DNA from 2 places in the Streptococcus parasanguinis ATCC 15912 genome. Region 2 is predicted to be linked to the other one. Evidence: predicted binding sites of a transcription regulator. Region 2 holds the regulator's gene; the other holds the start of a gene.

Region 1 (15,345 bases), 890 kb from region 2:
TGCTCCTTCAGCTGCAACAAATAATAGTTTCATTAGACAATATCCTCTGTAACAATCGTTCCTTTTTTAACCACGACAGGTGCTTCTTCTGTCCCACGAATCGTCACACCAGCAGCCACTTCGGCCCCCTTATCCAGGATGGCATGTTCGACGATTGCATTTTCATGAATTACAACACCAGGGAAAAGAAGACTACTACGGACTTCTGAACCTTGATGAAGGTGTACCCGGCGTGAAACAACAGAGCGTTCAACGGTTCCTTCTACAATACTACCAGAAGCAAATTGGGACGATTTGATATTTGAAGTCTTGGAATAATAAGTCGGCTCTTCATTCTTCACTTTTGTATACACCTTTTGATTTGGTGAAAAGAGCTTCATGAATTTTTGGTTTTCCAACATATCCAAGTTTGCTTGATAATAGGATTCAACTGAGTGAATATTTGCTAGGTAGCCTGTATATTCAAAAGCAAAAGCATTGTATTCCACCGCCAAATCACGCAAGATATAGCGCAATTTTTGTGGGTATTCTTTCTTAGCTTCTTCTTCTATTTTTTCAATCAACCAAGGAGTATCCACAATAAAGACATCTGTTGACATGTTGTATACTTCATCAGGATCCTTGCCATCAAAAAGTTTTTGCTCTGTAACATGGTCTGTTTCATCAATTTCCAAGACAGCATTCACTTCAGAGATATTTTGAAGATGCAACTTTTTATAAACCACTGTAATCGGACGATCAATGGTATTATGAAGGTGGAAAATCTGATTGAGGTCAATATTCATTAATACATCACAGTTCAAAGCAACTGTTTGGTTAGAACCAGACCGTTTCAAGTAGGTCAATAATTGTTGGTAGTATTCTGGCCCTACCGTTGTATTTTCAACTGGAGTATTATAGATTCCGAGGTAATAGTGGCTCAATAAAGTAGACAAGCCCCACTCACGACCTGAACGAATATGGTCAAAGACCGAACTAATATTTTCTTGTTGGAAAATCCCAAAAACACTACGAATACCAGCATTTGCAAGACTAGACAATGGGAAGTCGATTAAGCGGTATTTCCCATCAAACGGTAGGGATGCTACCGGACGATGGCTAGTCAAAGTGGACATATCATGATACCCAACTGTATTTCCTAAAATGGCTGAATATTTATCAATCTTCATCTGTTGCTACCCCCACTTTTTCATTGTAACCGACAACTTGTACTTCCTCTGTTCCATCAATCACGACACCTTCTGCAATGACTGCACCTTCCCCGATAATCGCGCGTTTCACGACAGCTCCTTTACCGATTATGGCATTGCTCATCACGACAGCATCTTCGACAACTGCTCCTTCACGAACTTGAGCTTCTGTTGATAAGATGGAGTGTTTGACTGTACCGTCTACCGAACAACCGTCGACGACAAGAGAATCTTCGACGTGGCCATGTTCCCCAAAGAAGTTCGGTGGAGAAATGAGGTTGCGTGAATAGATTTTCCAGTGACGATCGCGACTATCCAAGGCATTATTTGGATCGATATATTCCATATTGGCTTCCCAAAGAGACTCAATCGTACCAACGTCTTTCCAATAACCATTGAATTCATAAGCATAAACACTTTCGCCTGATTCTAGATAAGTTGGAATGACATTTTTACCGAAGTCTGACATATCGATATCACTCTTTTCAGCAGCAATCAACATATTGCGCAGACGAGCCCAGTCAAAGATGTAAATCCCCATGGAAGCCTTGGTAGATTTTGGTTCAGCTGGTTTTTCTTCAAATTCGACAATCCGATTATTGGCATCTGTATTCATGATTCCAAAACGGCTTGCTTCCTTCAAAGGTACATCTAGGACGGCAACAGTCAAGCTTGCATTATTATCCTTGTGCGCTTGAAGCATATCATCGTAATCCATCTTATAGATGTGGTCCCCAGATAAAATCAAGACATATTCCGGATTGATGCTATCGATATAGTCGATGTTTTGGAGGATAGCATGGCTAGTTCCTTCAAACCAACGATTTCCTTCACTAGCTGAATAAGGTTGGAGAATAGACACACCCGTATTGATTCCATCCAAACCCCAGCTGGAACCATTCCCAATATGGCTGTTAAGGGCAAGTGGCTGGTACTGTGTAATCACACCAACATTGTGAATTCCTGAGTTGGCACAGTTTGATAGCGCAAAATCGATAATCCGATAGCGCCCACCAAATTGAACCGCAGGTTTTGCGATGTTTTTGGTTAATTTTCCAAGACGTGTTCCTTGCCCACCGGCAAGAATTAAAGCGAGCATTTCATTCTTCATTGACTACTTCCTCTTTTTAAAGCCTGGACTCCCATAGAGTCAACCGATCGTCATTTCTTATCTGATGTTTTAGATTTTGTCTTACGCACCTTGCGTTTCACCTTCCAAATGCTAGCACCTAAAGCCGGCAAAGTAAAGGTCAAGGTTTGTTCATAATCCTTCCACAGTCCCTCTTGAGACTGAACTGTCGGATTGTGCTCTTTCCAGACACCTCCCCATTCTTCTAATTCTGTATTCCAAATTTCTTCATAGACCGCTGATACAGGCACACCAATCGTAAAGTCCTTGCGTTCTACTGGTGCCATATTGAAAACGCACACCAAAAGATCGCCCTTACGATTTTTCCGGACCATAGACAAGACGCTCTGATCCCGGTTATCTGCATCAATAATCTCTAAGCCATCAAAGCTATCATCAATCTCCCACAATTCCTTGTGTTCCTTGTAGAAATGATTGAGCTGAGAAGTGAAACGACGCATCTTGGCGTTCATTTCATCCTCTAGATTGCCCCATTCCAGTTGCTCTTCTGACTTCCATTCCAAAAATTGACCAAATTCCGAACCCATAAAGAGTAATTTTTTTCCTGGATGGCAAATCTGATAGGTCAAAAGGTTACGGAGTCCAGCAAATTGATTGTAACGATCTCCCCACATCTTGTGCATCAAACTCTTCTTGCCATGCACTACTTCATCATGTGAAAACGGAAGAAGGAAATTTTCAGAAAATGCATACATATAACTAAAGGTTACCAGATTAAAGTCAAATTTCCTGTAGACCGGGTCTTCCTCATAGAATCGGAGAATATCATTCATCCAACCCATATTCCATTTATAGTCAAAACCAAGACCACCTTCTTCTTCAGGGCCTGTGACCTTTTGACCAGCAGAACTTTCTTCTGCAATCATCATAACATCTGGGTGTTCGTTCTTGATAATCGCATTCAAACGTCTGAGGAAATGAACCCCTTCATAGTTGAGGTTTCCCCCATCAATATTTGGTGTCCATGGACCGCTATCGTAATCAAGATAGAGCATATTGCTCACGGCATCAACCCGAATTCCATCTAAATGATAGGTGTCAATCCAAAACTTCAAACTAGAAATCAAGAATGATTGTACTTGATTTTTTCCTAAATCGAAGTTCAAAGCTCCCCAACCATAGTTATGGGCCCGATGTTCATCCTGATACTCAAAAGTTGGTGTTCCATCATAATAAGCCAAGGCATCATCATTGATAATGAAATGACCAGGTACCCAATCCACGATAACACCGATATTATTGAGATGACATTCTTCCACGAAGTCTTGAAACTCTTCTGGACTACCATAAGTCTGTTCGAGTGCAAAATAACCCATGAGCTGATATCCCCAGCTCAGTCCCAATGGGTGGGCCATAACTGGCATAAATTCCACGTGAGTGTAGTTCATCTCAACTAGATAAGGAATCAGTTCTTCTTTTAGTTGTTTAAAGGTATAGGAACTGTGATCTTCATTTCGTTTCCACGATCCTGCGTGCACCTCATAGATATTAACAGGTCGTTCCTTAAAACCAAGCTTTTTACGGCGTGCCCTCCAAAGACCATCTTTCCAGTTTTTCTCTGGGATGGTCTTAATAATAGATCCTGTATTGGGTCTCTTTTCCATCCATAACGCTAGAGGATCAATTTTTTGTACCTGATGACCATTTTGTCGCGTCACCAAGTACTTGTATATATCTCCCTCTTTTGCATCGGGACAGAAGACTTCCCAGACGCCTCCTTCATTACGAACCATTGGAATTCTACGGGCTTCCCAATCAGTGAAATCACCAATCAGATCAACAGCCTGTGCATTTGGAGCCCATACACGGAAGGTGTAACCTTCTTGATCTCCTTCGAACTCTTTGTGAGCTCCTAAGTACTCTTGAAGACGGAAATTATCCCCTCTTCCAAACGTCCATAAGTCTGTGCTTCTATCCATAAACTCACCTCTTTATATTTTTGAAAGCGTTTTCTACGTGTTTTTATTTTACTATAAAATCACTTAATTTTCAAGCTTATTCCTGTAAAATCATGTAAAATTATCAGGAAAATTTTTGTCATTTTCTATCCCGAACTTTTTCTTTGTTCTCTTCGTTTTCCTCCTAATCTTACTTATGATTATACTATATATCTTAGGGATTTCAAACAAAAAACCGAACAACCCTTCTAATATTTTTATTACTAGCTAGTTGATTACGAATAAAAACAAACATTTCTCTTGTTTCATTAGAAAAAATCATATAAGAAAAGACTAAGACAGAATTGTCTTAGTCTTGTTCGACTCTTAGTCTACATTCACATATTCTTTTGAAAGTTCAAGAACTTCTTCCATTGTTGAACATTCAGTCAGAGCACGGTTAGCGTATTCTTGCATTTTAGCAGTGTCCAATTTCTTCATCAAGCTACGTGTACGAAGGACAGATGTAGCTGACATAGAGAACTCATCCAAGCCCATTCCGACAAGAAGTGGAACAGCAGTTTGGTCACCGGCCATTTCACCACACATACCAGCCCATTTACCTTCAGCGTGAGCCGCTTTGATCACATTGTTGATCAAGCGAAGGATAGATGGGTTATATGGTTGGTAAAGGTATGAAACTTGTTCGTTCATACGGTCAGCAGCCATTGTGTATTGGATCAGGTCGTTTGTACCAATTGAGAAGAAATCAACTTCTTTAGCAAATTGATCAGCAAGCATTGCCGCAGCTGGAATTTCAATCATGATACCTACTTGGATATCATCTGCAACCGCTACCCCTTCAGCAACCAATTTCGCTTTTTCTTCCTCGAGAATTCCTTTAGCAGTACGGAACTCAGTCAACAAAGCAACCATTGGGAACATAATCCGCAATTTACCGTGAACAGATGCACGAAGTAAAGCACGCAATTGTGTACGGAACATTTGGTTACCTGTCTCAGAAATAGAGATACGCAAAGCACGGAAACCTAAGAATGGGTTCATTTCTTTAGGAAGATCGAAGTAAGGGAGTTCTTTATCTCCACCGATATCCATTGTACGAACGACAACAGGTTTACCGTTCATACCTTCAAGAACAGCTTTGTATGCTTCGTATTGATCATCTTCAGTTGGGAAGTCTTGAGAATCCATGTACAAGAATTCTGTACGGTAGAGACCAACAGCTTCTGCACCGTTATCATTTACACCTTCAACGTCTTTAGGTGTACCGATGTTAGCAGCCAATTCGAAATGTTTTCCATCGGCAGTAACTGTTTGAGCATCTTTAAGGAGAGCCCATTCAGCTTTTTGTTTCGCGTAAGCTTCACCAGCTGCTTTGAACTCTGCGATTTGTTCTTCAGTAGGGTTGATCACCACTTCACCAGTGATCCCTGAAACAGCCAAAACATCGCCATCTTTGACAAGTTCTGTAATATTGTTTGTACCGAGAACGGCTGCAATTTCAAGTGTACGCGCCATGATAGCTGAGTGACTGGTACGTCCACCGATGTTAGTAACAAAGGCTTTTACGTACTTTTTGTTCAACTGAGCTGTATCAGATGGTGTCAAGTCATGCGCTACCACGATTGCTTCTTCATTGATAGAAGCAGGGTTAGGCAATTTCTTACCAAGCAAGTTAGCAAGCACACGTTTTGTAACGTCACGAATATCCGCTGCACGTTCTTGCATGTAAGGATTGTCTTCCATTCCTTCAAAGATCGCAATGAACATGTCAGTGACTTCTTTTAAGCCTGCTTCTGCATTGATTTTTTTTGTACGAATCGTTTCTTTGATCTGACCAACCATTTCAGGGTCAGCGAGAACCATCATATGCGCATCAAAAACTTGCGCTGCTTCTTCACCAAGGCTTGCTACTGCATTCTCCCGAATAAGAGAAAGCTCGTTTTGTGAAGCTTCAAGAGCTGCATCCAAACGAGCTTCTTCTGCACTTGTATCTTCGACTGAAACTGTCTCAAATGATAAGTCTGGTTGAATGAGCAAATATGCCTTAGCAACGGCAACACCGTCAGATGCTGCAATTCCTTTTAGCATTTTTGTCATATTTTAAGCCAATCCTTCTTTAGTCATTGTTTCTGAGATAGCTGCGATAGCATCATCAGCGTCAGCACCTTCGGCAGAAATCACAACGTCAGCACCTTGACCAACACCAAGGCTCATAACACCCATGATTGATTTCAAGTTAACTGATTTACCTTTGTATTCAAGAGTGATGTCTGATGCAAATTTACTTGCAGTTTGAACCAACAAAGTTGCTGGACGTGCGTGGATACCTGTTTCTGCCACAATGTGGAAATCTTTAGAAGCCATAATTGGACTCTCCTTTTAAAAAATAGTTTTGAGCTACCTTTTGATAACCCTTACAATTTGGTATTATATCATCTTTTGAAATATTTTTCAAGATTTTTATCACTGACTTACAGAAAAAGACTGCGAAAAATCGCAATTTTAATACATTTTAACGCTATTTCTAGGAATATATGAAACAACCTTTCAATTTTCTACTATATAAAAGGTCAAATTTTCCCTCTATTTTCAATGATTTTATTTTTCAAACCACAGGATATTGATTTATAAGAATATTATTCCTAGTTAAAGATGCTTAGAAACCTATTCCTATCCTCTTTTTTGGAAATACGCATCCTTTACAAACCACAATATATTGTGGTCTAAAAACACCATTCCATATCTTTGCACAATATTTAGTTAAATTTTGTTGACAAGTAACTGGAATTTGTTTATACTGATTACAGATTTATATTTCGATAGGAGAACGGAAAAGAAATGGTAACCATTTATTCAAAAAATAATTGTGTTCAGTGCAAAATGACGAAGCGATTCCTTGATAGCAATCACGTAGAATACCGCGAAATTAACTTAGACGAACAGCCACAATTTGTAGAGCATGTTAAGAGCCTCGGTTTCAACGCTGCTCCAGTTATTCAAACACCAGATGAAGTATTTTCTGGTTTTCAACCAGCTAAGTTGAAGAAACTTTCTTAATAAACACAGTATTTTTCTTGAATAAGGTCTAGCGTTAGCAACCTAACACTAGACTTTTTACTTGTAAAGAGAGGACTTCTCCTCTTCATTTTTTTGAACTAGAAAAGGATTATTATGGGATTAAAATCTCTTGAAGATGTGACGTATTTTCGTCTTAATAATGAAATCAACCGTCCAGTAAACGGCCAAATCATGCTTCATAAGGATAAAGAAGCTTTGGATGCTTTCTTTAAAGAAAATGTTGTACCAAATACTAAAACCTTTGACTCGATTACAGACAAGATTCAGTACCTTCTCGAGCACAATTACATTGAGAGAGCATTTATCGAGAAATACCGTCCTGAATTTTTAGAGGAATTGGCCCAATTTATCAAAGACCAAAACTTCCAATTCAAGTCCTTCATGGCGGCCTATAAATTCTATAACCAATATGCTCTGAAAACAAATGATGGAGAATACTATCTTGAAAGCATGGAAGACCGTGTCTTCTTCAATGCTCTCTATTTTGCAGATGGAAATGAAGCTATCGCGCGAGACATCGCAAACGAAATTATCCACCAACGCTACCAACCAGCTACTCCTTCTTTCTTAAACGCTGGACGTGCCCGCCGTGGAGAATTGGTTTCATGTTTCTTGATCCAAGTAACCGATGATATGAATGCGATCGGACGTTCTATCAACTCTGCCCTTCAACTGTCTCGTATCGGTGGTGGGGTTGGAATTTCCCTCAGCAACCTTCGTGAAGCCGGAGCACCGATCAAAGGGTATGAAGGAGCAGCTTCTGGGGTCGTACCTGTTATGAAACTCTTTGAAGATAGCTTCTCTTACTCTAACCAATTGGGACAACGGCAAGGGGCTGGGGTTGTTTACCTCAACGTCTTCCACCCAGACATCATCGCCTTCCTGTCTACTAAGAAAGAAAATGCTGATGAAAAAGTTCGGGTGAAGACTCTTTCACTTGGTGTCGTCGTGCCAGATAAGTTCTACGAGTTGGCTCGTAAAAATGAAGAAATGTACCTCTTCAGCCCATACTCTGTGGAACGTGAATACGGAGTACCATTTAACTACATCGACATCACTGAAAAATACGATGAGTTAGTCGCTAATCCAAATATCCGCAAGACAAAAATTAAGGCACGTGATTTGGAAACTGAAATTTCTAAATTGCAACAAGAATCTGGTTACCCTTATGTGGTCAACATTGATACAGCCAACCGGGCTAACCCTGTTGATGGGAAAATCATCATGAGTAACTTGTGTTCAGAGATCCTACAGGTTCAGGAACCAAGCTTGATCAACGATGCCCAAGAATTTGTTCAAATGGGAACAGACGTCTCATGTAACCTTGGTTCAACCAACGTGGTCAACATGATGACTTCACCTGATTTTGGTCGTTCGATTCGTGCCATGGTTCGTGCTTTAACCTTCGTTACAGATAGCTCTCATATCGTGGCCGTTCCAACAATTGACCACGGAAATAAACTGGCGCATTCGTTCGGACTTGGAGCTATGGGACTTCACAGCTACCTTGCGCAACAATTGATTGAATACGGATCACCTGAGTCTGTTGAGTTCACAAGTATCTACTTCATGCTCATGAACTACTGGACTCTCGTAGAATCTAACAACATCGCGCGCGAACGTGGTGTTACCTTCCACAACTTCGAAAAATCTGATTATGCCAACGGTACTTACTTTGATAAGTACACGACTGGAGAATTTGTACCAAAATCTGATCGCGTCAAAGAACTCTTTAAAGATATCTTTATCCCAAGTGCAGAGGATTGGGCAGAACTGCGTGCTAAAGTTCAAGCAGATGGTCTTTACCACCAAAACCGCCTAGCTGTCGCACCAAATGGATCTATCAGCTACATCAATGACGTATCTGCTTCTATCCACCCAATTACACAGCGGATTGAAGAACGCCAAGAGAAAAAAATCGGTAAGATCTACTACCCTGCAGCAGGATTGTCAACGGAAACGATTCCTTACTACACTTCTGCCTACGACATGGATATGCGAAAAGTCATCGATGTCTATGCTGCTGCAACTGAGCATGTAGATCAAGGTCTTTCACTGACCCTCTTTATGCGTAGCGACATTCCAAAAGGGCTCTACGAATGGAAAACAGAAAACAAACAAACCACTCGTGACTTGTCTATCCTTCGGAACTACGCCTTTAACAAGGGTATCAAGTCTATCTACTACGTTCGTACCTTTACAGATGATGGTGGAGAAGTTGGCGCCAACCAATGTGAAAGCTGTGTCATCTAATCCGCTATCCTAGATAGCTATCAAAAGTCGGTTCGCCGACTTTTTGTGCGGTATTCTATCAATTTATGGTAGAATAGTAACGATTGAATGAATAGAAAAAGAAAGTGATGCAAATGGAAACATACTACAAAGCCATTAACTGGAATGCGATCGAAGATGTCATCGATAAATCGACCTGGGAAAAACTGACAGAGCAATTCTGGTTGGATACGCGTATCCCTTTGTCAAACGACTTGGACGACTGGAGAAAGTTGTCGAATAAAGAAAAAGACCTAGTTGGTAAAGTCTTTGGGGGATTAACTCTTTTAGATACCATGCAATCTGAAACAGGTGTTCAGGCTCTTCGTGCAGATATTCGTACTCCCCATGAAGAAGCTGTCTTTAACAACATCCAATTTATGGAATCAGTCCATGCTAAGTCGTACTCTTCTATCTTTTCGACCTTGAATACCAAGTCAGAAATCGAAGAGATTTTCGAATGGACCAACACCAATCCTTTCCTTCAAAAGAAAGCAGAAATCATCAACGAAATCTACCTCAATGGGACTCCCCTTGAAAAGAAAGTTGCCAGCGTCTTCCTTGAAACCTTCCTCTTCTATTCTGGTTTCTTCACACCTCTCTACTATCTTGGAAACAACAAATTGGCCAACGTAGCTGAGATCATCAAGTTGATCATTCGGGACGAATCTGTTCACGGAACCTATATCGGCTACAAGTTCCAACTTGGATTTAACGAATTACCAGAAGAAGAACAAGAGAAACTCAAAGAGTGGATGTATGATCTGCTCTACACCCTCTATGAAAACGAAGAAGGCTACACAGAGAGCCTCTATGATGGTGTGGGCTGGACAGAGGAAGTCAAGACCTTCCTTCGCTACAACGCCAATAAAGCCCTCATGAACTTGGGACAAGATCCGCTCTTCCCTGACTCAGCAGATGACGTTAACCCAATTGTCATGAACGGAATCTCAACCGGTACTTCTAACCACGACTTCTTCTCTCAAGTCGGAAATGGTTACCTTCTCGGTGAAGTAGAAGCCATGCAGGATGACGATTACAATTACGGACTATAAGAAGAAAAACCTTTCCAGACGGAAAGGTTTTTTTGTAGATATTTTTTGAGAATGATCGCTTAGGACTTGTAAAGACCGTAAAAATAAGAATTAAAGTATTCCTGAAAAAATATAATTGACATCTAATTTTCAGAAACATTCAAATAGATACTGGAAATTTCCGCCGTGAGAAAAGTGCCTGAGACTTAATAGTCTCAAGCACTCGGAATTCTTGAGACCTTAGTCTCAAGAATTAGTCATGGAACTTCGTAGAAGTTCGCTGACGTCCGTACTCACCTAAGGAAATTTTATCAGTAGTCTTTTAAATTCAATCTGATACTTACCCTAAGGTATTTCTATTCTTTCTTACAATTTACCTGCTACGGCATCCAACAATTCTTGGATCTTCGCTTGGTTGCTTCCTCCTGCCATGGCCATGTCTGGTTTACCACCACCACGCCCATCGACGATTGGAGCCAATTCTTTGATCACATTACCTGCATGCACTTCTTTTGTCTTGCTAGCTACAAGGACGTTTACCTTATCACCGATTGCTGCGACAAGAACAAGTACATCAGAGTAGTCTTTTTGTTTCCAGTTATCGGCAAATGTACGAAGGGCACCTGCATCTGATACAGAAACTTGGCTGGCAATGTAACGGTGGCCGTTTGCTTCTTGAACATTCTTGAAGACATCACCTGCTGCAGCTGCTGCTGCTTTTTCCTTCAATTCTGCATTTTCTTTTTGCAATTGACGGAGTTGTTCTTGAAGACCTTCCACCTTATGAGGGACTTCTTTGAGTTGAGGTGCTTTCAAGGTTGCTGCGACTGCTTTCAGAGCATCTTCTTGTTCACGGTAAGCTTCGAAGGCTTCCTTACCAGTCACTGCCAAGATACGACGAGTTCCTGATCCGATCCCTTCTTCTTTGACAATCTTGAAGAGACCAATTTCAGAAGTATTGCCTACGTGGGTACCACCACAGAGTTCCACTGAGTAGCCACCAATGGTTACAACACGGACTTCTTTACCGTATTTCTCACCAAAGAGGGCCATGGCTCCCATTTCTTTAGCAGTATCGATATCTGTTTCAATCGTTTCGACTGCGATCGCTTCCCAAATCTTTTCATTGACTTGTTGTTCAATAGCGCGCAATTCTTCAGGAGTTACGGCTTGGAAGTGAGTGAAGTCAAAGCGAAGGAATTCTACCTCGTTGAGAGATCCTGCTTGGGTTGCGTGGTTACCAAGGATATTGTGAAGAGCCGCATGGAGCAAGTGAGTGGCTGTGTGGTTCTTCATGACACGATGACGACGATTGGTATCAATAGCCAAGGTGTATTCTTGGTTCAAGGCAAGAGGGGCAAGAACTTCAACAGTATGAAGTGGTTGTCCATTTGGTGCTTTTTGAACATCTGTTACTGTAGCAACGACATTTCCTGCAGCATCCAAGATTTGACCATGGTCCGCAACTTGTCCACCCATTTCAGCGTAGAATGGAGTTTCTGCAAAGATCAGTGATGCAGTCCCTTCAGATACAGCTTCTACTTCTGCATTGTCCGCTACGATAGCCACCAACTTAGAAGGCAATTGGCTGGCATTGTAGTTGAAGCTACTTTCAACTGTAATGTTTTGAAGGGTTTCATTTTGCATCCCCATGGATCCACCTTTGACAGCAGATGCACGCGCCCGTTCTTGTTGTTCCTTCATAGCCGCTTCAAAACCGTCACGATCGACTGTCATTCCAGCTTCTTCAGCGATTTCTTCTGTCAATTCTACTGGGAATCCGTATGTATCATAAAGTTTAAAGACATCTTGACCAGCAATCACTGTTTGACCTTTGGCTTTCAAGTCTTCAACGATGGTTTGAGCAAAGTGTTGACCAGAATTCAAAGTACGAGCAAACGATTCTTCTTCACTCTTGATAATTTTCTCGATGAAGTCTTGTTTTTCAAGTACTTCTGGGTAGTAACTTTCCATGATCTTCCCAACGGTTGGAACCAATTTATACAAGAAGGTTCCTTCAATCCCCAATTTTTGACCATGCATGGAAGCACGGCGAAGGAGACGACGAAGAACGTAGCCGCGTCCTTCATTACCAGGAAGAGCTCCATCTCCAATCGCAAATGAAAGCGAACGGATGTGGTCAGCAATCACCTTGAAGCTCATGTTGTCGCCATCTGGATCATAGGTTTTACCAGACATCTTTTCCACTTCACGGATGATCGGCATGAAGAGGTCAGTTTCAAAGTTTGTTTTCGCCCCTTGGATAACGGCTACCAAACGTTCCAAACCTGCGCCCGTATCAATGTTCTTGTGTGGCAATTCCTTGTATTCGCTACGAGGAACAGCAGGGTCAGCGTTAAATTGTGACAAGACAATGTTCCAAATTTCGATGTAACGGTCGTTTTCGATATCTTCTGCAAGCAGACGAAGACCGATATTTTCAGGGTCAAAGGCTTCTCCACGGTCAAAGAAGATTTCTGTATCTGGTCCAGAAGGTCCCGCACCGATTTCCCAGAAGTTGTCTTCGATTGGAATCAAGTGACTTGGATCCACACCAACAGCAATCCAACGGTTGTATGAATCCTTGTCGTCAGGGTAATAGGTCATGTAAAGTTTGTCTTTGGGGAAGTCAAACCATTCCGGACTTGTCAAAAGCTCATAAGCCCACGTAATGGCTTCATCACGGAAGTAATCTCCGATAGAGAAGTTCCCCAACATTTCAAACATGGTATGGTGACGAGCAGTCTTCCCTACGTTTTCGATATCGTTGGTACGGATAGCTTTTTGAGCATTGGTAATCCGTGGATTTTCAGGTTTGATGGTTCCATCGAAGTATTTCTTAAGAGTGGCAACCCCTGAGTTGATCCATAAAAGCGTTGGGTCGTTTACAGGAACCAAGCTAACAGATGGTTCTACAGAGTGGCCTTTGCTTGCCCAGAAATCAAGCCACATTTGACGGACTTGTGCACTAGATAATTGTTTCATATTTGTCTCCTAATTTTTTTAAGATTAATTTGCGCCAGCTTCTAACATTTCGACATAATCGATGGCGACACAAAGTGAGATGACTAAATCAGCGTATTCATCCTCATACACCGATACTTGGTAGGTAGAGGTTAGATGAAAGAGTTCCTTGCTAATCTCAGCGACGATTTGATCCCGATCATCGAATAATTTGAATTCTAGGTCCCAGATATTTCCTTGTACCCGCAGTCCCAAATCTTCGATATCGTACCTATCCCTGAAGAGCGTCAGCTTTTTATGGATAAAAAAGCTGTCCCCATCCTTCAACTCAACCACAAACTTAGGAAGAAGGCTGATTGGTTTTTTAGTAATGTGGCTCACTTCTTGTCCATTCTTATCATAGATGGTAAAAGTCTTGGGAATCTTAAGAAAAGATCCCTCAACCTGGTATTCAACATTTCCCAACTCATCTTTGATATCGAACCGCTCGCCACCCAATCGAAATTTTTGTTTCACTTGATAGGTTCGCATCTTTTGATCTCCTTTAAAAAGCTTCTGACAACTGTCCGCAAACAAAAGACAAGTCACCAAACGAAGGGCGAAAAACCGCGGTACCACCTTCATTCAATGAACTTGTCATTCTTATTTTCATATGCAATTGTCTCAGCTGAGTAGCAAAATCATTTCTCTTCCATGGCTCGCACCCCCGCCACTTCTCTGATTCCGAGTAACAATGATTCATTCTCAACTATTTCATTATACAAGTTCCAAAAGGAACCGTCAACTATTTTTTAGATGATGAGCTACTATCACTTGTTTCAACACCGATATTTTGCAAATATTGGTTGAAAGTAGATTTGAAGGCATCATCTTTAACCTTAATATTGGCATTGGTCATCGCTTTAGCTATAATACTACGGATGTAATTAGTATCTTGCTTACGACCTTCAATAATGATCTCTTTCAAACGTTTTTCGTATTTCTTCCAGTCCGAACCTTTTTCTGTCTTCTTATTCAATTTGACAATATAGTAGCTAGCTGAGTAGTTTTGACCTGCTGATACTGTGATCACATCTGAAATGCCGTTTTCATCCAACTTAAAGGCTGCTTCTTTGACTTGAGATGGGATATCTGCTGTTCCTGAATCGAACTTGACTTCACCACCTTTGTCTTTTGTAGCGGTATCTGTTGAATTATCTTTTGCAATTTTGGCAAAGTCTGCACCTTCCGCTTTAGCTGCTTCCAATACTTCTTTTGCTTTGTCTTCAGAATCCAACTTGATAATTTGTGCTGTTACCTCAGGTGTATAAGATTCAAAAGCTGTCTTGTAGTCTGACTCTTTGATATCTTTCTTAGCAGCTTGGCTAACTGCATATTCCAACAACATATTGCTACGGATTTGTTTCTTCGCTGTTTCTTCCGTCAAGCCTTGTTGCGCCAAGTAAGCATCAAATTGGTTGCCCAATTGTTTCTTTTGTTTAGCCAATTCTTTATCGACTTCTTTATCAGAAATTTTTGATCCATATTCTTTTTCAAAAACTTTATTGATAGTCATTTGGAAAAGAACTTGTTGGGCTCCTTGGTTTGATTTGATTTCATCATAGAAATCTGAAACCGTGATCGTGTCCCCTTTCATGGTCACGACATCTTTGTTTGTGCTATTGGCACAGGCTGCTAATGTTACGACTGATAGCAAGGTCACAGCACCTGCTACAAGTTTTTTCTTCATGAAAATTACTCTCCGTTCCTTTTTAAAC
Region 2 (15,345 bases):
GTCTTATACAAAATACGAGTGACATATTCATCCGCATCCGTGATCCCTTCTTTTCCAGAAACAACAAAGACGATCACATCTGCTTCGTCCATGGCGATTTCTGCCTGATGCTTAATTTGTTCCATAAATGGGGCATCTACGTCGTCAATTCCCCCTGTATCAATAATACTAAATTTCCGATTCAACCACTCAGCTGTTGCATAAATGCGGTCACGAGTGACTCCTTCTACATCCTCAACGATGGAAATCCGCTCACCGGCAATCCGGTTAAAGAGTGTAGATTTTCCGACATTGGGACGGCCTACAATCGCAATAGTTGGTAGGGCCATGATTTCCTCTTTTCTAATGAAAGGCGAGATTTCGGTTCAAGAACGCCTCTCTTCATTTCATAATAGTTTGTGTTTTTCTAGTAGTTTTTTGGTCTCTTCTTGTTCAGGTTGACCAAATTGAGCTGCAAGGCGCTCGCTCCAGCTGTCTGTTACACGCGCTCCAGCATAATCTGCCTGAACCTTGTCATAGGCAGTCACAACTGATAGGTCTTGTTCTTGGTATTCTTCTTCAAAAGCAATCTGCTCCAAGGGTAAGCGTGGTTTCACCGCATGCTGCTGATTAGGTACTCCAAGAGCAATCCCAAAAACAGGGTAGGTATAGTCTGGCAGACGGAAGAGTTCTGCAACTTCCTCTGAACAGTAGCGCAACATGCCGATAATGACTCCACCATAGCCGAGACTTTCAGCTGCCAATAGCGTATTTTGAGCTGCTAGAGCCGCGTCCACTGAGGTGATCAGTAAGTTGTCCACCCCTTCAGGATGGAAATCCTGCTCATGAAGTTTGACAGCTTTTTCAGCACGGTTTAAATCCCCAACAAAGAGAAGAAAGACGTCTGATTGGCGAATCGCTTCTTGGGGAAGCAAGTCGTAGAGAGCTTCTTTCTTTTCCTTGCTTTTGACCACAATCACAGAATAAGACTGAAAGTTTTTCCAACTTGATGCCATCTGCCCAGCTGATAAGATTTCCTTGAGGTCAGCTTCTTTGATGGCTTCTTCCTTAAACCGGCGAACAGAAAAATGAGCATTCATTAAACGGATGGTTTCATTCATCGGCGATTGACTCCTTCCAAATGGATTTCCTTGGCTAAAAATTTCACGCGCTCCATGACACGTTTGGCCTGCCAGGTTTCATCCCCATTGCGCGAAGACGCAAAATGACGTTCCAACTCTTCAAAATTAAAGTTAGAAGTAAAGAAGGTTGGGAGATTTTCCTGCATCCGGTGCTGCAGAATCACTTGTAAGATTTCGTCTCGTACCCAGGCTGACATCTGTTCCGCACCGATATCATCGAGAATTAAAATTTTGGCTTTTTTCACCTGATCGACGGTTTCTTTGACCAAGCCCGAACTGATGGCATTTTTGACATCGATAGCAAAACTTGGGAAATGTAGTAGAGTGGTAGAGGCCTGGCGTTTTTCGGATAAATCATGAGCCAGGGCTGCCATCATGTAGCTCTTTCCTACTCCAAAATCACCATAGAGGTAAATTCCCTTTTGATACTCGGGATAGTTGGCTACAAAATTAGCTAATTCCTCAAAGGCCACAAATCGTCCCTTATCATCGAGCTCTACCTTGGCTAGACTCGCTTCTTTCAAAGTTGAAGGGAGATTGATCAAGTTAAGACGTTGGTTGATCGCAGCACGTTTTTGAGCTTCGATTAACTCTGGTGTCTCCTCATAAGCGACATCCGCATATCCTTCATTCATGGTGAGGATGGGTTTATAACCTTTGGCAATATAATCCGGATCTCCCAATAAGAAACGGTTGCGCTCACTGATGTATTGATTAAATTTTGAAATACTACGACGAATTTCTTGCTCAGACAAAGACCGGTCTTTGATAAAGGCAGCGACTTCTTGGTCTGCCAAGATCTGTGCGACCAAATCCTCATAGTTAAATTGACGCGCACGATTCATGTGAGACATGGTTTGACCTACACTTTCCATCTACTCACCTCCTTGATTCAGTTTTTCTAACAGGCGTTGTTTCTCTTTAGCGAGATCCACCTTTTCTTCTTGACTGGTTTGATTTTGATAGTTCGGTTGACTCCACTTAGGAACATTACTTGGCTTGCCCTTGGCTGATGTAGGACTCGTCCCCTTGTTTCCTTGAACCTTAGCCTGTTTCTGGCGTTCCCGGACTTTTAAAATCGCCAGTTCCGCACTGTTGACTCCTTGGTAAGAAAAGTCATTTCCCACTTTCAAAGCATACTTTTCATTGAGATTAGCAGACTGGGTCTTGTTAAAGGTCAACAATAAGATAATATTGATCACCTCATCTAGTAAACCTAGATCAGCTAACTTAGATAGAGTCTTGCGTTCACTCTGCGTAATGGTCGCATGGCGCGCCTTCTTAATCTCCGCTAAAAATTGTAAGCTAGATTTTGCCTTAGCTTCCCTAAGAATGGTTTCTTCCTGACGGCTATAGGACATACGTGGTTGCTCTTGGCTAGCCTGAGCTAATTTTTGTTTCATTCTCTTTGGAGAGACGATACGGTCTACAGCTGTTTCTTTCGCCAGGAGATAAGTTTCATACCAGGTCCATTGTTGCTCTTCTGCGATGGCAAAGAGGGCAAGAGTTGCTTCTCCTTCATCCGCAAAACGAAGTCCATCACGCCCCATCATTCGCTTAAACATCTCCATATCAAACTGCTGTTTCTTACTTGGAACAACAGTCGCTTCCCCAGCATCTAGTCCAAAGACTTGCGAGAAGGAAACTTGCCTTCTACTCCCTAAAGAGCGCGCTGGGAGCAAATTCTCTACGGCCTTTTCCCCGATTTTCTTTTCAAGCAAGCGTTTATAGACGGCATTGGAAAAGAATTGCTCCGCCTCAAGAGGAGCGTGCAACCGGATCGCGATGCCAGCTTCCTCCTCAAAGATATCGATCAATCCCATAGCAATCAAACGATCAAAAGCAAGTAACAATTGAGGAAACCCCATATCAATGTGGTTTAAGATTTGGGCAAGTAGATGTTTTTTTTCACCTTGATCATAAGATGCGAGCAGAAAGCGATAGACCGTCACGGTTTCCATCTCTAAAATAGGCAGGTAATACTGCTCTAATGCAGGCCCTGCCGGTGGAAGAATGTTATTTTTTAAAAATGAGAACGGAGTATTGGGCTTCATCTATTTTTCCTTTTTCTTCTTGGTTCCCTTCGTGATTTGTTTCAAGAGGGTCTCTAATTCACCGACATCCTTGAAACTCCGGTAAACACTAGCAAAACGGACATAGGTAATCTCATCAAGGTCCGCCAACTCATCCATAACCAAAGAACCAATACACTCACTGTTAATTTCATTATCGCTTTGGCTACGAACCTTTTGTTCGATCCGGTTTACAATTTCTTCGATTTCATCACTGGATACAGGTCGTTTTTGTGCCGAGCGGATAATACCATTAAAGATTTTATCACGAGAAAATTGCTCACGTGTTCCATCCTTTTTAACAACCACTAGGGTCCGTTCTTCCACTCGTTCGTAGGTAGTAAAGCGATAATGGCATTCTTCGCATTCACGACGACGACGAATGGTGTTCCCGTCTTCAGCTTGTCGACTATCCACCACACTAGACTTACTTCCACCACATTTTGGACAACGCATTTGCTACCTCCTTAAACTGTTTTAACACTTCATTTTACCATAAAATGAATCGTAAAGAAAGCAGAAGAACAGGAGATCTCCTTGTCCCCACTCCTCTTTTACAAATTAAAAAAGTCCTAAAACAATTTAAAACTAAAATCATTCTAGAACTCTCATTTGATTTTAAAGAGATAATTCAGCTTCTAAGCCATAGTGATCACTCACAAGCGGTTTATTTTGACCATCAAAAATGACATGTAGACGCTTAATTTCCCATTCTGGACTTGCAAAGACGTAATCAATTCGCAGTGGTACCTGATTATCCGTCCAGCCATCGATTCCAGGGCCTACAGTATAAGTGCCCTTTGTTTCTTTGGCTTCAATAAAGCTATCTTGGAGCTTTAGGGAACTTGATAAAATCGTTTCATACCCCTCTTGGCCAGCAGGATTATTGAAATCACCCGCTAAAATAAAGGGTTTTTCTACTTGGTTAAAATACTTTTCAATTCGTGGCCACTCAAATTGGAAACCTTTGTCCCACCAAGAAAGATGAACACTGCCAACAACGATCTCTTTTCCATCCACACTCGTATGAGCAACGGCCACTCGACGGGTATGGTAGTCCGTTGGATCATCCATATTGGATACCAAAATCTCATCTGCCTTCAAGGGTTGACGTGAAAGAACTGCCACCCCTTCATTGAGGTGATCATAGCCGATATGGTTGTAGGCCCAAGTCCAATAGTAGTGAAGCCCTTGGGCAGCCAACTCTTCAACCAATACGTGAACAAAGTGATCCTTGTGAATAGCCACGGCTGATGGCGCGGCTTGATAATACTCATCTGTTTCAACTGTTTCTGAGGCCATCTCTTGATTGACCTCTTGGAAACAGATCACATCATATTGTGCTTCTAAAATTTGTTCCTTGAGGGTTTCAAATTTTTGCTGGGCATTCTCTTCCATCCAACTATGGGAATTTAATGTTAAAAATTTCATCCCCTGATTTCTCCTTCTTTCCAAATCAAGAAACGGCAAGAGGCCGGGTGCACTGCCCCAACCTCATTTTCTTTGCCGACGTCTCTTATAATTCTACTGTTGCAACTGGAGCATTTGCTGCCAATTTACCAGTATGTTCGACCTTAACAGATTTAATCGCATCTGCATTTGTGAAGACAACAATTGTTGAAGTTTCACGACCTGCTTCACGGATCGCATCAAGGTCTGCTTCTACCAAGAGGTCTCCAGCAGCCACTGTTTGACCTTCAGTAACTTTAACTTCAAATGGTTTTCCTTCAAGACTAACTGTATCTAGACCGATATGAACCAAGACTTCCAAACCATTATCTGTTACCAAACCAAGGGCATGTTTGGTTGGGAAGACGCTAGTAACTTTACCAGCAACTGGTGAAACGATATGGCCATTTTCAGGCTCAACCGCAAATCCGTCACCCATCATTTTTTGTGAGAATACAGGATCTTTCACATCTTCAATGTTAATCACTTCACCATCTGCAACGGAGTGAACTTCATCTGTTACCCCTTTAAAGGTTGCTTCAGCCTTTTGAACTGCTGTCATTTGGCTAGGAAGTGTTTCAGGAATGACTTCACCTGAATCAAGAACGTCTTGAATATCAGATTTCAATACGTCAGCTTTAGGTCCGTAGATCGCTTGGACACCTTGTCCTTTCATGACAAGACCCATAGCACCTTCAGCTTTCCATTGTTCTTCTGTTCCGACTTTTTCAGCGTCCTTAACGGTTACACGAAGACGAGTCATACATGCGTCAACGTCTACGATATTGGCACGTCCACCAAGAAGGTTGATGATGTTAATGACTTGTGAGCTTGCTGAGCTTGTAGCAGCACCTGCTGCTGCACCATCTCCTGCAGGGGCATCATCATTTTGTTCATAGTTACCGTTACGTCCTGGAGTTGCATAATTGAATTTCTTAATCATGAAGTTAGCAATAAAGTACATGATAAAGGCAAATAGGACTGTTACCCATACAAAGTTAAAGATATCTAATGCCAAACCAGCGTTGATGGCCATTGGGGTACGTGTCAAGAACTCGATTGAACCGAATGAGTGGACACGAAGGTGAACCAAGTCAGCCATTGCAAAGGCAGCTCCTTGAACAAAGGCATAGATTAGGTATAAAGGTGTTGCAATGAACATGAACATGTATTCAATTGGTTCCGTAACACCTGTCAAGAATGTAGCAAGGGCAGTTGCAAAAAGCATCCCTTTGTATTTTTCTTTCTTATCTGGGTCCACATTGCGATAGATAGCAACTACAACCCCCATCAAGATACCGAAGGATCCGATCATTTGACCAACTTTGAAACGAGCTGGTGTGTACGCATGAAGCAAGTGTTGATATTGGCTAGGGTCTGCCTTCTTCAAGTTAACAAGGTCTGTTACCCAAGCTAACCAAAGTGGATCTTGTCCAAATACAGTTGTTCCTTTGGCAGCACCTGTAAGAACTTGGTAACTACCACCCAATTGAGTATAGTTGATTGGAATGGTCAACATATGGTGAAGACCAAACGGCAAAAGAAGACGTTCCAAAGTACCGAACAAGAAAGGTGCCAAAACTGGAGCTGTTGATTGTGAGTTGGCAATCCAAATACCGAATCCATTAATTCCTGATTGAACTACTGGCCACAAAGCTGCTAAAAGCAAGGCTGTAATGGCTGAACGAACGATAACAACGAATGGTACAAAGCGTTTCCCGTTGAAGAAAGAAAGGGCTTCTGGGAGTTTACGGTAGTTGTAGTATTTATTGAAGGCTGTTGCTCCAACGAAACCTGAGATAATCCCTACAAATACCCCCATATTAAGAGCTGGAGCTTCAAGAACACTGATAAAGTAGTCCGCAACTTTAATCGATCCACCGAAGATTGTGTGTACTGTAGCAGCCTTATCAGTCAACATTGCTGATGTGACTCCGAAAACTGCACCGGTAATACGGTTAATCAAGATGAAAGAGAGACCAGCTGCAAAGGCACCCCCTGCACGCTCTTTGGCCCAGCTACCACCGATAGCGAGTGCAAAAAGGATGTGAAGGTTACCGATAACCCCCCAACCGATTTGTTCGAGAATCCCACCTGTAATAACAAGTGGAGATAAATTCGGGTTGATCATAGGGATTGATTTCCCGATTGAAATCATCAACCCAGCCGCTGGCATGACAGCGATAACGACCATCAAGGCCTTACCAAACTTCTGCCAGAATTCAAAGCTAAATAAACTTTTGAATGATCCTTTGTTCATCATTCAACCTCCTTATATTGTTTAAGGCTCTGTTTTAAGAAAACGTTTGCGCTTAATTTGTTTCTAGTATACCATATTTTAAAAATTTGTAAAGCCTTACATTCATTTTTTTCTCCAAATTTTATCTTTTTTTATCTTTTTTAAGCCAAATTCTTTTTAAAACTCATTCTTTTTTCAACGCAAACGATTTCTTTGAAACTAAAAAACATTCGAATCCTTAAAGGATTCGAATGTTTCATTCTAACTCATCTTGCATGGCATAGCCAATACCACGAACTGTTTTAATATAGCTTTTTTGACCTGGGAGATCAATCTTCCCACGGAGATAACGGATATAGACGTCAACAATATTGGTTTCACCCGTACTTTCATACTTCCAGACACTCTCCAATAACTGCTCACGTGTTACCGCTCCCTTGCTTCCCATCAGGGTCGCTAGGAGGTCATATTCTCTGCGGGTCAAACTAATCATGTCCTTCCCACGATAGACGGTATGGTGTTCCACATCAATGCGCAAATTGCGGTATGACGTTGGGATTTTCATCTGGCTACAATGTTGGTCAATATAATCACGTCCTCTAAAAATGGCTGTGATCTTATCTACCAAATCGCTGATAATAAAGGGTTTGACCATATAGGAAACGGCAAAGCGCTGAATACTCTCTTTGTGCTCAGCAATTTTTTCGCGACTATCCAAAACAATCAAAACAGAAGCTGGGCGAATCCGACTGATTTCCTCTGCGAATCTTTCACCAGACATATCTGACAGATCGTAATTAAACAAGATCAGATCATATTTGGTCGCAGCAATCAACGCCAGACCTGCTTTTCCATCTTCGACCACATCAACTTGATACCCCTCTTTTTGAAGTTCCAAATCAATGAAGCGAGCGATTTGCTTCTCATTTTCTACTAGTAGAACTCGTTTGACCATAGGGCAAGATTATTTTTCGTCGTACCAAGAATAGTGGAAGGTACCTTCTTTGTCTTTACGTTGGTATGTGTGAGCACCAAAGTAGTCACGTTGTGCTTGGATCAAGTTCGCGGGAAGATCCGCTGAACGGTAGCTATCGAAGTAAGTGATGGCTGCTGAGAAGGTTGGTACAGGTACACCTGCTTGAACAGCAAGAGCTACAATGTCACGAACTGATTGTTGGTACTTAGCAGTGACATCCAAGAAGTACTCATCCAATAGAAGGTTAGCAAGATCTGCATCGCGGTTGTAAGCATCTGTGATCTTTTGCAAGAAACGAGAACGGATGATACATCCATCGCGCCAGATAGATGCGATGTCCGCAAATGGCAAGTTCCAATTGTTTTCTTTAGAAGCGACGCGCAATTGAGCAAAACCTTGTGCGTATGAGATGATTTTTGAGAAGTAAAGGGCTTGACGGATTTTTTCAATCAATTCAGCCTTATCTCCTTCAAATTTGAATGCAGCTGGTTTTGGAAGAACCTTGCTTGCATGAACACGTTCTTCTTTGTAAGTAGAGATGTAACGAGCAAATACTGACTCAGTAATGAGTGACAATGGCACACCAAGGTCAAGCGCTGATTGACTAGTCCATTTACCAGTTCCTTTGTTTCCTGCAGCATCCAAGATGTAGTCTACGATAGGTCCATCTTGACCTTCATCGTCTTTGCGTCCAAGGATATCAGCAGTGATTTCGATCAAGTAGCTGTCTAATTCACCCTTGTTCCATTCAGTAAAGATTTCAGCCATGTCTTCTGCAGAAAGTCCAAGCAAGTGTTGCATGAGGTCATAGCTTTCTGCGATCAATTGCATATCACCATACTCGATCCCGTTATGGACCATTTTTACGTAGTGACCAGCTCCATCAGGACCGATGTAAGTCACACATGGTTTTCCATCTTCAGGCGCTTTTGCAGAGATTTCTTCAAGGACGTCAGCTACCAAGTCATATGCTTCTTTTTGTCCACCAGGCATGATAGAAGGACCTTCAAGGGCACCTTTTTCACCACCAGATACACCAGTACCGATAAAGTTGATACCAGAGTTCGCCAACTCTTCGTTACGACGGATGGTATCTTTATAGAAAGTATTTCCTCCGTCGATCAAGATATCGCCTTTATCCAAATGTGGAAGAAGGGCTTGGATGGTTGCGTCTGTACCAGGTCCTGCTTGAACCATAAGCATGATACGACGTGGTTTTTCGATTGAGTTTACGAAGCTTTCGATATCATAGCTTGGCACAAAGTTTTTATCAGGATGGCAAGCAATTACATCTTCTGTTTTTTCTTTACTACGGTTATAAATGGCAACTGTGTAGCCACGAGATTCGATATTAAGGGCAAGGTTACGACCCATTACGGCCATACCAACAACACCAAAGTTTGCTTTAGTCATGTGACACTCCTCTTTATAGTTTGCCTTTATTCTACCATTTTTCCTCCTCAAAAGAAAGCAGAAAATAGCTTCCCGCCTTCTCTAAGAGGGAGAAGATCATGCAAGTCATTTGATCTTAAAAACAAAAGTGCCCGAGAAACAGTTCTCAGACACTTCCTGATGAATGACATTAATCTTCTTTAGAAGCTAACTCCTCTGCTTCAATGACCGGTTGTTCTCCTTCTTTGAGTTTATTGACCGTCATATTAACTCCAAGAGCTCCTGCTAGCAATTGACGAATATCAAATCCAGCTCCTTGAGAGACTTGGTCGATACTTTGCATGATATCGCCCACCATCTTAGAAGCATTGCCTTCCCCGTACATGGTGATCTTATCAACCTTGGTTAATGGTTCTGCGACAGCACGCGCAATTTCAGGCAACTTGTCAACGACCATTTCAGTAATGGCTGCTTCTTGCATTTTCTTCATCGCTTCGGCCTTTTGGTCCAAACCTTTGGCCTCGGCTTCCAGTTTCAAGCGAATGGCTTCGGCCTCGGCACGACCTTTGGCTTCAATAGCTTCAGCCTCTTGCAATTGGGCAAATTTCTCAGCTTCGGCTTGGGCTTTCCGAGCTTCGGCTTCTTTTTGTGTTTCGAAGAGTTCTGCTTCTGCCTTGCGTTGGCGTTCAATCAATTCTGCTTCTGCAGCTTGTTGACGAGCATATTTTTCAGCTTCAGCTTGTTTGCGGATGTTGGCATCCAATTCCTGTTCACGAACCTTTACTTCGCGCTCTTTGACTTCCGCTTCTTTTTCCTGTTTCATGATATTAGCTTCGGCTGCCACGCGCTCTTGTTCACGACGTTGCACTTCTGCCTCAATCCCTTTAGCGGCATCTGCTTTTGCTTGGGCAATATCTGCTTCTTGCTTGAGGGCTGCTTGTTTGAGTTTTAATTCATTTTGTTTTTGCGCGATTTCAAGATCGGCAGCGACGCGTTTGTCGTTAGCCAATTTATCTTGTTCTGCTTCAACTTCCTTGCGTTCACGTTCTGCTTTGGCTTTGGCAATCAAGGCATCTTTCTTAATGGTTTCAACATTCTCAATCCCGAGGTTATCGATGACTCCCCCTTCATCAGAGAAGGATTGAACCGTAAAGGCGATGACTTCTAGACCCATTTTAGCCAAGTCTGGCGCTACGTTGTCTTGCACTTTTGAGGCAAACTCTTGACGGTCATTGACCATCTTACGGAGTTCCATCTGACCGATCACTTCCCGCAGGTTTCCTTCCAAGACATCTTGGACAGAATTGGAAATATCTGTCGTATTCCAGTTCAAGAAGTTTTCTGCAGCCCGGGCAATCATTTCATCGGTTGTACCGATTTTTAATTTAACAGCTGCATCGGCACGGACGTTAATGAAGTCCAGTGTTGGGACTGCTTCGGACGTCCGAACATCTGTCGAGAATTGCTCAATATCAAGATAAGAGCGTTGTTCGACAAAGGGAATCATAAAGCCAGCTTTCCCACGCAAGTGACGTTGCTTCCGAAGACCGGTAATAACCACGACTTCGTTGGGTTTAGCGTTCACATAACCTTTAACAAGCAAAATCAAAATAATAACTGCGACTATTAGGCCGGTAATCAACCAACCTGGAATAAATAAAGTATCCATACTTTTTCTCCTTTTTTAGAGGTCTCCCCTCTGTTATTTATTAATCCTAGTATATCAAAAGAAGGCCTTTCCTCAAAGAAAAGACCTGTATTTATGTCTAAATTTATCAAATGCAATCTCTAGCTTATTCTTCGTCAAACAAGCCATTTAGACCGGCGAAAGGACTGTTTTCTTCTTTCTTAATCGCTTGAGCGGCTTGGTATTCTTCTTCGGATAGGATTTTCCAATCATTGCCTTCGATAAAACCTTGTCCAGCCTCTTCTTCTGGAGTGAGAACCTTGAGAGGAATATTGAGCAGGATATTATCCGCTACACTCTCACTCAGATCAATCTTCCCACCTTCGATTGGCAGGATCAAGTCTTCCTCTAGGGCCTCGATATCTGCATCAGACTGTACATCCTCAGCAAACACCTCTGTTACAGGATAGCTCTCTTGAAGCTCAACAGGCTCCATGCTACGACTAGATGCCAAAACGATGGTGTAGCTCAACTGATAATCCAAGACATAGAGGCCTGTATCATAGGCTACTCGTCCTGTCGCTGTCACATTCTTTAAATCAAGAATTTCTGGATTACGCTTTTGCAATTCCTTGAGTAAATCCAACTCTTGATCAAATGCTAGTCCTTCAGGATTTTTACGGATTTCTTGTGTATATAAGTTCATTCTTTTGTCCTCAAATCTTCTAGATACTACTAGTATATCATGAAGCCGCCCCTCAACCAAGAAGTCTCCTCAAAAATTTGTTATAATCATGAAAAAAGATGAAGGAGATCTGATGGCAAGAGTTTACAATTTATCATTTTCAACTGTATACACAGCTTTAGTCCAAAAAGTCTTACGAAAGGGTGGAAAAGAGATAAGCCTTGACCAAATCACCTCGCGATTAACAGGCTATTCTCTGGCGGAACTAAAAGAATGGAAAAAGAGTGACGGAAGTTATGGAGATTTCTTTCGCCAAGCTCCCGCCTATCACCCCAACCGGACATTGATTACTGGGAAAATTTGTGGCGTGCAAATTGAAACGATTCAGGATCCTTTGATGCAAGAAATTCGCCGCTTAGATCGTCTGGCTGATTGGTTAAGTAAGGGAAAGACTGTTGAGCAATTGGTTGAAAAATACCAGCTAAAAAAGGAGAAGTCATGAAAGAAATCGGAGCTGTTTTTCGACAAATACGTGAAAGTCGCCACATCTCTTTAGAGGAAGCAACTGGAGGCGAATTTTCACGCTCTATGCTGTCGCGATTTGAAAGAGGAGAAAACGATCTGACGACGCAACGGTTTTTTCAGGCTTTGCAACAGATCAAAACCAGCCTCAGTGAGTTCTCTCATCTAGCAGGAATCGATCAGCACTCCTTTATTCCCAAATTGTTGAAAGAGCACTATGAAAACATGAGCTTGGAACACGATCAAGCCTTGTACCAAAGCTACCAGCTAGCCTATCAGAAAGATCAGAAAAAAGAAGACTTCTTAGCCAGCATTATTCTCAAGGCCAAAATCCTTGGCTTATATCCTGAGGTAGAGTTGGCTGCTAGCCAAGAGGAACTAGATTTCCTCTATGACTACCTCTTCTCTGTCATGGTCTGGGGAAATTTTGAGTTAAGCCTATTTTCACTGACCTCTCCTCTTTTCTCTAGTCAGCTCTATCGACAATACACAGAGGAGTTGGTCCAACGGGAGGATTTCAAGCTTCTCCTAGATTCCTCTCGTCCTGCCATCAATTCTATTTTCCTTAATGGCTTTTTTCTCGCCATTAGTTCAAATGAATTTGAAGATGCAACCTATTTTGATCAGCTGATCAAGGACCACTTTTACTCTGAGAACGAAGCCTACCTTCGGACGGTTTATCTCTACGCCAAAGGAGAATTTCTCTATCGAAAGGGAGAAAAAGAAATCGGTCTTGAAAAGATGGAACAGGCCATCCAGGTTCTCTCTATTCTGGATTGTAAGGACAGTGCCAACTACTACAAACAGGGCCTGCAAGAACTGATCAATAAATCCTAAAAACTCACAGATCTACTCTGTGAGTTTTTGTTGAAAATATGCAACATTAATTTTTTCTTGCTTTTTAGGTTTACAATAGGACTATCAAGTAAAGAAAGAAGGTTCTTCCCATGATGACCAAACTAAAAAACCACTTCCTCCGCTTTCTTCTCTCACATACCAGCGTTTATCTGAAGGATCAGGAACTTCTTCTCTCTGATGATGAGAAACTAGACCTCTTCAAACAGATCTTTCGATCCATCAAACAAGTCCTACAAACTAATCACGTGAAGGAGGAAGGCTCATGAAACTCTTAGCTCGTAATAAAATTTTTGCCTTACTTAGTCTTTCTCGCTTTTTGAATACCCTTGGCGCTGCCATCTACAATCTGGTCTTTGTGGTCTTTGCTGCCAGTATGCCACAACCGAGCCTAGCAGTTGGCATTGCCAATCTCATTGTATTTATTCCCAGCCTCTTTACCATTTTTGTCGGCATGAAGGCTGACCACACGAAGAAAAAAGCTAACTGGTTGATCCGCATCGGCTATCTCCAAGCGATGCTCTTCATCCTTATTGCTCTCATGACCAAGATTCCGGGTTACCTAGCCTTTTCGATTGTTTGCTTCTTAAACATTGTTTCAGATTGTTTGAGCGATTATCGAGGAGGCTTGCAACTCCCCATCATGAAAAAGAACATCCCCGACGAGGATTTGATGGAGGCCTATTCCTTCAACCAACTACTTAGTATGGTCTGCTCGATTTCTGGACAAGCCCTAGGGGTTTGGCTGCTAGCCATCAGCCATCAAAATTTTGCTCTGGTCGCTTCAATCAATGCGCTGGCTTTTCTCCTGTCTTCCACTTGTCTCCTGATGAGAAAAAAGCAGCTGACACATGATCCCGTCATTGAGCCCAAAAGTAAGAATTCTTTGGTACACGAATGCCAAGAGATGTACCAGAACGCCAAAAGTATTTTTGCAGATGAGGAGGTTCACCACTTTGGCAAGTTGCTCTTCTCATTGGTTCTCATCAATGCCCTTGGGGGATCCATCTCAGGTATCTACAATCTGCAACTGCTTCACTCCCCCTTCTTTCAGTTGAGCTTTAGCCAATCCCTCTTGATCTTAGAGGCAGTGACTATTTTAAGCATGGTCTGGGCTAGCCTGACACCCCACGATTATTTTTCCAAGCAATCGCTCCACCATATCCTCCTGTGGATCGCAGGTGGGCTGACCATGCTTGGTCTCACAAATATCCTGGTACACTGGGACATTCTTTCCCTTCTACTCATCACTTTCCTTGGTTATCTTGTAGCAAAAATCAACCCAAAAGTTTCCAGTCTTTTAATGAGTAAATTGCCCGCTGAAAAATTAGCTTCTACCTCTAACTTTTTGGGACTGATGGTCAGCTTTGCCATGCCACTTGGGACAGCTCTCTTTTCTAGTCTAGCTATCTGGAGCCTTCCCCTAGCGTGGGGGATCTTTGCCATCCTTGGTTTCACTACCCTCCTCTTAACTACCAAATAAAAAATCCACCGTTTGGTGGATTGATCTTGAAGACAAAGTTATCTTAAAAACTTTCCTTAGGTGAGGACGGACATCAGCGAACTTCTTCGAAGTTCCATGACTTAGTTTTGGACCCAAGGTTCCAAAACTCCCGAGTGCTAGAAACACAATTGTTTCTAGCACTTTTCTCACAGCGGAAAGTTTCAATAGATGAGTTAATAATTCTAAAGAATAAATTTCTTTTATTTGTATAGAATTTATTAGATTTATAAAGAAAAACAGTTTTCCCACACTCTCAATCCTGCTAATGATGGATTTTTTTACATTTTTCTTAAACGTGCCACCCGCTCAGCAATGGGTGGGTGGGTATAAAAGAGTTTTTGCAATCCGGATTCTTTTTTAGGATCGTTGATAAAAAGAGCACTGCTCGCATCATCGACATGTCGTTGCATTGGTTCGCTATTGTCTAGTTTTAACAAAGCATTGATCATCCCTTGAGGATTCCGCGTCAATTCAACACTTGAAGCGTCTGCTAGGAACTCCCGTTGACGAGAAATGGCTAACTGGACCAAGGTCGCTGCTAATGGCGCTAAAACGATGGTAAGCAGGGAAAGGATCAACATAACAATCTCCAAACCACCGCTACCTTCTCGATCATCGTCCCGGCTACGGCCACCGCCCCACCACATCATCCGGCCACCAATACTAGAAAGCATGGTGATGGCACTGGCAAGGGCAACCGCAATCGTGGAGATGCGGATATCGTAATTGCGAATATGGCTGACTTCATGTCCGATAACTCCCTCCAATTCCTCACGGTTCATCACAGCCAGTAGACCTGTTGTCGCTGCAACGGCTGCATTTTGAGGATTAGACCCTGTCGCAAATGCATTCATGGATGGATCATCTACAATATAAACTCGAGGCATAGGGATTTGAGCTACC

Evidence for each region. The regulator NrdR, encoded in region 2, represses ribonucleotide reductase genes. The targets are predictions, from matches to a motif close to ACACNATATATNGTGT.
Region 1: nrdH (glutaredoxin-like protein NrdH) is a predicted target of NrdR. The motif match lies at 6,948-6,963, and genes of this name have one in related genera.

What each region holds. Positions count from the first base shown of each region.
Region 1 is NC_015678.1:196,734-212,078, reverse strand. It holds gene glgA (glycogen synthase GlgA) at 1-33, opposite strand, end outside; gene glgD (glucose-1-phosphate adenylyltransferase subunit GlgD) at 33-1,169, opposite strand; gene HMPREF0833_RS01065 (glucose-1-phosphate adenylyltransferase) at 1,159-2,301, opposite strand; gene glgB (1,4-alpha-glucan branching protein GlgB) at 2,352-4,259, opposite strand; gene ptsP (phosphoenolpyruvate--protein phosphotransferase) at 4,605-6,338, opposite strand; gene HMPREF0833_RS01050 (phosphocarrier protein HPr) at 6,342-6,605, opposite strand; gene nrdH (glutaredoxin-like protein NrdH) at 7,080-7,298, shown strand; gene nrdE (class 1b ribonucleoside-diphosphate reductase subunit alpha) at 7,413-9,572, shown strand; gene nrdF (class 1b ribonucleoside-diphosphate reductase subunit beta) at 9,686-10,645, shown strand; gene alaS (alanine--tRNA ligase) at 10,991-13,609, opposite strand; gene HMPREF0833_RS01025 (LURP-one-related/scramblase family protein) at 13,634-14,119, opposite strand; gene prsA (peptidylprolyl isomerase PrsA) at 14,373-15,317, opposite strand.
Region 2 is NC_015678.1:1,086,611-1,101,955, forward strand. It holds gene der (ribosome biogenesis GTPase Der) at 1-329, opposite strand, end outside; gene HMPREF0833_RS05175 (nitroreductase family protein) at 387-1,100, opposite strand; gene dnaI (primosomal protein DnaI) at 1,097-1,996, opposite strand; gene HMPREF0833_RS05185 (replication initiation and membrane attachment family protein) at 1,997-3,175, opposite strand; gene nrdR (transcriptional regulator NrdR) at 3,176-3,649, opposite strand; gene HMPREF0833_RS05195 (endonuclease/exonuclease/phosphatase family protein) at 3,812-4,624, opposite strand; gene HMPREF0833_RS05200 (PTS transporter subunit IIBC) at 4,710-6,905, opposite strand; gene HMPREF0833_RS05205 (response regulator transcription factor) at 7,138-7,836, opposite strand; gene gndA (NADP-dependent phosphogluconate dehydrogenase) at 7,846-9,270, opposite strand; gene HMPREF0833_RS05215 (flotillin family protein) at 9,440-10,918, opposite strand; gene HMPREF0833_RS05220 (YceD family protein) at 11,043-11,582, opposite strand; gene HMPREF0833_RS05225 (DUF2200 family protein) at 11,692-12,063, shown strand; gene HMPREF0833_RS05230 (helix-turn-helix domain-containing protein) at 12,060-12,920, shown strand; gene HMPREF0833_RS05235 (MFS transporter) at 13,204-14,421, shown strand; gene htpX (zinc metalloprotease HtpX) at 14,721-15,345, opposite strand, start outside.